2 regions of the Staphylococcus condimenti genome follow, and region 1 is predicted to be linked to the other one. Evidence: predicted binding sites of a transcription regulator. Region 1 holds the regulator's gene; the other holds the start of a gene.
What was found. Region 1 encodes NrdR, which represses ribonucleotide reductase genes. Its sites were predicted from a motif close to AACACNATATATNGTGTT; they were not measured.
Positions count from the first base shown of each region.

Region 2: nrdI (class Ib ribonucleoside-diphosphate reductase assembly flavoprotein NrdI) is a predicted target of NrdR. The motif match lies at 1,676-1,693, and genes of this name have one in related genera.

Region 1 covers NZ_CP015114.1:190,652-194,086, reverse strand. Annotated here, with positions in the region: gene dnaI (primosomal protein DnaI) at 1-634, opposite strand, end outside; gene A4G25_RS01045 (replicative helicase loading/DNA remodeling protein DnaB) at 631-2,052, opposite strand; gene nrdR (transcriptional regulator NrdR) at 2,055-2,528, opposite strand; gene A4G25_RS01035 (glyceraldehyde-3-phosphate dehydrogenase) at 2,684-3,435, opposite strand, start outside.
Region 2 covers NZ_CP015114.1:1,142,432-1,145,866, reverse strand. Annotated here, with positions in the region: gene queF (preQ(1) synthase) at 1-98, opposite strand, end outside; gene A4G25_RS05790 (DMT family transporter) at 101-988, opposite strand; gene nrdI (class Ib ribonucleoside-diphosphate reductase assembly flavoprotein NrdI) at 1,868-2,260, shown strand; gene nrdE (class 1b ribonucleoside-diphosphate reductase subunit alpha) at 2,232-3,435, shown strand, end outside.

The DNA of each region.
Region 1 (3,435 bases):
TTTCGTAAGAACCATCTTTGAAACCATTTTTCAAAGTACGAATAAATTCAGGCAAATAAACAATGGTCGAAGGTATTTTTTTTGATTTCAATTGATTGGCAATAGCACCTAAAATAAAAGACTTGCCTGTACCAAATGAACCATAAAGATATAATCCCTTCACATTTTCTTTTTCTGCAATCACATCTTTACAAAACTTATCAGCTACCATTGCAACATTCAATCTATCCCGCTTATCCATATAAATATCTTTTAATTTAGCATTCAATGTATCTCTTTGCATATGATGTGAAGTAATAAGATGTGCTTCTCTTTGTTCTTCATCATGTTTGATCTTGCATGGACACGGTAAATATTTGATTTTAATACGACCGTTTTCAATATAAAGTTCAGGTACATGACCTTTTACAAAATTCGGACAGTCTGCAAAATCATGACCATCATAGTGTTTTTGCTGGTCTTTATATTCTTGTAAAATATTCAGATCCTCATCAATCATTCGATTCGTTAACTCTGATTGATGCGTTTCTAAAAATTGTTTTACATCTGGATCATTAATGACATCTTTCTTGATTTTTTCAAACCTTTTTTGAAAATCAGGAGATGTCTGCATTATATTACTGAACCGCTTCATTCGTCATCCTCCTTCCATGTTTCATTTAAATGTTTTAAAAAGTTCGCTCTATCTTGAGCTAAGCTTTGATCATCAGAATCAGATTGCGTTTCGTTTTTTTTGCCGCGTCTTTTTTTATGATCTCCTCTAATCAACCACTCTGGCGTGATTTCTTTTGATACCACTTGCTGACCATAATTTTTAAAGTTACGCTGACTATTGTTTTGTTTCGCTTTACGTTGTTTTTCAGCTTTTTTCATTTCTTTTACGTGATGATATGCTTGTTCAGCAGATGCCAATTCTTTCTTTTTCCAATTAGAAGCAATTTCTTGAATATATGACTTTGGTAATTGCATATCATTATTTAACATGACATATTGAAGCAGCATGTTGATAACCCCAAAAGGTAATTGTTCACGTACCATCAAATCTTCAACCATATACTTTTGTTTCAATGTAGGCTCAGATTTAGACCAACTTGCTAACATATCAATTGGACTTGTTGTGTCCATTAATTCAAACCAGCTCTCAAACTCTTCTGGCGTTTGCGGAGCTTTGGTTAATTCAACAACTTCTTGTTTTTGTGTATTAGTAGACTGCAATTCAACTTTAGACTCTAATGACGGTAATTGATTTTCATGTTCAATTGCATAGAAAGAACGTGCTTGTTTTCTTAATTCTTCATAAGAAATACGCTGGCCGCTCGTTAAAGATTTTAAAATCAATCCCTTCATTCCTTCTGGAGTGATGCCATATAAAACAGCAAGTTGAGTAATAAGACCCTTGGCTTGTTCTTCAACGATTTCTGAACTGACAAAGTGGTTGCTTAATAATTGATATAGCGTCTCAAAATCAAATTGAACTCTGTCTAGATTGATACCTTTGTATGAAGCAGTTTGTTTAATATTATTTTTTTGAACATCATCAAAAGCTTGGTTAGGTACTTTAAAAACATCAATGAAATTTCGTGTTACTTCTTGATAGTCGCTTAAATTCATTTGTTGTTGTTCAAAATATCGTCTCAATTGATGAAAGCGGTTTTTGTCCACTTCTTTATAAAGATAGACTGAAAGCATCGGATCATTAAAAAACTGCTTAGGTGTAGGCGGCTGAATCAATTCGTATACAAAATGAGAGTTTTCTTTACCGTGTTTGACGAAAGTTTTAATTAACCCGATTGCTTCTAGCAGGTTCATTTCTTCACGAAAATCTCCTAAATTGATTTTCAGTTCGCTCATAATGACATAATGGCTTATTGATTGATTAGAATCTAAATTCGCAAATTGTGATAAGTAGTGGTATATACCAACAGCTTGTGTTCCGATTAAGGGTGTCATCAATCGATTCAATACTTCTAACTGCGTTTCAGATAATTTATCAGGTTGAAGTACATTGAACGGATCTTGCGGTCGAATACCGAAATCATCTTGACTAAACATGATTAATTGTCACTCCGTTTGTTCTTTTCTTGCAATATACCTTGCATAGATTCGAGTAACTGATCAACATCTTTAAATTCCTTATAAACTGAGGCGAAACGGACATACGAAACTTGATCGACATGCATCAATAAATTCATTACATGTTCTCCTATTTCTCTAGAAGATACTTCTGCTTGGCCTTCATCTCGCAAACGCCATTCTACTTTATTGGTAATATCTTCAAGTTGCTGATAACCGACTGGACGTTTTTCACATGAACGAACTAGCCCGTTTAAAATCTTATCTCTTAAGAATTGCTCGCGTGTGCCATCTTTTTTGACAACAATCAGCGGGCTCATTTCTATATGTTCAAATGTTGTAAAACGTGTGCCGCAATTTTCACATTCTCGTCGTCTACGGATTGCATTAACTTCATCTGCATGTCTGGAATCAACTACACGAGAATGTGTTGAATTACATTTAGGGCATTTCATTCATTTTCACCTCTCATATTAATTATGCCTATTATACTATAATCTTTCTTCACACAAAAGAAAGCGAAACATTTATGATTGATTGCACTAAAAAACCAGCTGATTGGAGCCCTACTTCCAATCAGCTGGTGAAAATTTATGAAATTAACTCGCAATTAAGCTGTTGCTTTTTCTTTAGTATTTAATAATTCGCCGATTTGCACTGCAATATCAACAACACGGTTTGAATAACCCCATTCATTATCATACCATGCGATAACTTTTACTTTTTTATCATCCATAACCATTGTTGACATTGAATCAACAATTGCAGAATTAGGGTTTGTATTAAAGTCTACTGAAACTAACGGTTCATCTGAAACAGCTAAAACACCATCTAAATCAGCATCTTCAAAAGCTTTATTAACTTCTTCTGCTGTAACATCTTTTTTCAAATCTACAACTAAATCTACTAATGAAACGTTTTTAGTCGGTACACGTAATGCCATACCATGCAATTTACCTTCTAATTCCGGTAAAACTTCTTTAAGCGCTTTAGCAGCACCTGTTGAAGTAGGAATAATGCTTTCGTTGCATGAACGTGCACGACGTAAATCTTTATGAGGATTGTCAATGTTTTTTTGATCATTTGTAATTGCATGTACAGTTGTCATCAAACCATTTTCGATTCCAAAGTTATCATTCAATACTTTTGCAACTGGACCGATACAGTTTGTAGTACATGAAGCATTACTGAAAATGTCATACTCTTCAACATCTAGGCTGTCATCATTTACGCCTTTAACAACCATTTGAACATGACCGCCTTTTGATGGTCCAGTCAATAATACTTTTTTAGCGCCAGCATTGATATGTGCAATTGCTTTATCGCCGTGGTTGAATTTTCCTGTAGCTTCTATGACAATAT
Region 2 (3,435 bases), 950 kb from region 1:
AAGACATCAGGTCTATAATCAAAGTTATACGTATTATTTTGATTCCCTAATAACGTAATATCTTCTAGTTCTTCTTTTTTACGTCCTTCATTAGACATTTTTAATTCTCTCCTTTATGTGTACGCGCAAGTTTAGTTTTGCTTTGTCGACGTGCTTTTTCAAACATATAATAGCTTGCACTGATAATAATAACGTATCCAAGTGTTGCATATAAATCTGGAGATTCTCCAAAAATGACAATTCCCATAATAGCAGTAAAAATAATAGATGCATACGTGAATATTGAAATATCACGAGCAGGAGCGTAACTATAAGCAAGTGTAATACCGATTTGACCAACAGCTGCTGATAAGCCTGCACCAATTAAATATACAATTTGCATGCTTGACATGGGTTCGTATGTGAATATTACAAACGGAATTAAAGCAATAATCGAAAAGAATGAAAAATAAAACACAATTGTATAAGGTGCTTCACGACTACTTAAGGCGCGTACGCATGTATAAGCAGCGGCAGCAAAAATTCCAGAGAACAAACCACCGATTGCAGGTATCATTGCTGATGAGAATTGAGGTTGTACTACAAATAACATCCCGATAATTGCTATTATCATAGCAGTAATTTGATATTTACGTACTTTCTCATGTAAAAAAACTAAACTTAATAAAATTGTCCAGAATGGATTTAATTTCATTAAAGTATCGGCATCACTCAACAACATATGATCAATAGCATAAATATTTAATAAGACACCGACTAAGCCAAGAGTAGAACGGGTAATCAACAAGGGTTGGCTGCTCAATTTACCAAACATGGGCTGTTTATATTTATATAAGAAATATAAAGGAATCAACGTCGTAACTAAGTTACGTGCTAAAGATTTCTGAAAAACAGGCAAATCTCCTGAAAGTCTGAAAAATAGCGACATAAAACTAAAACCGATTGCTGAAATGAGGATTGCAATGATGCCTTTTATTTTTGGGTCCATATTTTCGCCTCTACTTTCTCCAAAACTTAACGTATATCATCTTAGCATAATTCAAATTAACGTGGCTATAAGACCTTGCAAATCTTTCTGAGAATCGATATAATTTAATCGAACATACGTTCTGCAATTCAGGATGATTTGCGTTCTATATAATTTGTAAATATTTATAGATATTGAAAGAGTTGCATCAAGCTTAACAGGCCAGCATTTCGAAGACCCTTGATTTTTCAAGAAGTGCATAATTTTTAAAAAAATCAAGGGTAAAACTACAATTATTTATTTTAAGCACGTTTTTTAAAAAAGTTTTGTTCGTTAACGATAGATGTGACGCTTATTACATCGATTATGACAATTTAAAATAAATTTTTGCACAGTGATTCTCTTTGAAATTACAAAGTGGGTTAGGTATAATGAATCACATAATATAGTATTGAAGAACGAAAGTTAACACTATATGTTGTGGTCGAGTTGGAAATTGCTAAAATTAAAATTAACTATTTTAAAGCAATTTCACACCTCATTATTTTGAAAGTACAAAGTAATGTTTAAGAGATTAATTCATGATTAAAGAGTAATTAATGGTTGAAAGCAGTTAATACGCATTGGTATTCTTGTAATTGCGTTCAATTTAGAACAGAAGAAATTATAAGATATACAATCAAGCAAGTGTAACCCATAAATTAAGTAACCACAATATGTAGTGTTATAAGAAAGTGCATTCTAATATCGTAATAAATTGCAAACATGCAACAGGCACAAGGTCTCATTCATGAAACAACAATAGTAATCAGACAGCTTGTCATGTTTTTTATTTATGGCTTCTGCCTAATCTATGGAGATGAAGAATGGCGCGTTCTTTTTAAGAAAGCGGGTGATTCAATGAAGGTAGTTTATTTCTCATTCACAGGAAACGTAAGACGCTTTATCGCAAGATCAGGATTTGAAGACACCTTAGAAATTACAAATGATAACTGTGCGGAAGTACGCATAGATGAACCCTATATATTGGTCACTAGTACCATTGGTTTTGGAGAAGTACCAGATGTTGTGCAGACATTCTTACAGCATAACGGCACAATGATTAGAGGAGTAGTTGGAAGCGGTAATCGCAATTGGGGACAAAATTTTGCGAAGGCCAGCGATACAATATCTAAAGATTATATGGTGCCGCTTTTAATGAAATTTGAAGTACAAGGAACAAAAAAAGACGTTGAAGAGTTTAAAGATAAGGTGGGGCATTTTTATGAAGACAATGAACGAAAAGCAATATAATCATATTGAATTAAATAATGAGGTAACAAAGCGTAAAGAAGATGGCTTTTTCAGTTTAGAAAAAGACCAAGAAGCGTTAGCAGTTTATCTTGAAGAGATTAAAGATCACACTATTTATTTCGATAGTGAAATTGAACGTTTGCACTATCTTGTCGATAATGATTTCTATGTAGACGTATTTGCGCAATACAGCGAAGAAGACTTAAAAGAGTTAACAGATTTTGCACGTAGTATTCCTTTCAAATTTGCCAGTTATATGTCTGCAAGTAAATTTTTCAAAGACTATGCACTTAAAACAAATGATAAAAAGCAATATTTAGAAGATTATCCTCAACATGTGACTATCGTGTCACTATATTTAGCTGATGGGGATAAAGAACAAGCACGCCAATTTATTTCATCAATGATTGAGCAAAGATACCAACCTGCTACTCCAACATTTTTAAATGCTGGTCGTGCCCGCCGCGGTGAACTAGTGTCATGTTTCTTATTAGAAGTAGATGACAGCTTGAATTCAATCAACTTTATTGATTCAACAGCAAAACAATTAAGTAAAATCGGTGGCGGTGTAGCAATCAACTTATCTAAACTTCGTGCACGCGGTGAAGCAATTAAAGGTATCAAAGGCGTTGCTAAAGGTGTTTTACCTGTAGCTAAGTCGTTAGAAGGCGGATTCAGTTATGCCGATCAACTTGGTCAAAGACCTGGCGCTGGCGCAGTATATTTGAATATTTTCCATTATGATGTTGAAGAATTTTTAGATACTAAAAAGGTTAACGCTGATGAAGATATCCGTTTATCAACAATCTCAACAGGCTTAATTGTACCTGCTAAATTCTTTGAACTTGCTAAGAACGGCGAAGACTTTTATATGTTTGCACCACATACTGTTTATAACGAATATGGTGTGACGTTAGATGATATTGATTTAGATAAATATTATGATGATATGGTTAAAAATCCTAATATTTTAAAACATAAAAAAGATGCACGTGAAATGTTAAATACAATTGCACAAACGCAATTGCAATCAGGTTATCCTTATTTAATGTTTAAAGACAATGCAAACAAAGTACATGCTAATTCTAATATCGGTCAAATTAAAATGAGTAATTTATGTACCGAGATTTTCCAATTACAAGAAACATCAGTAATTAATGATTACGGTATTGAAG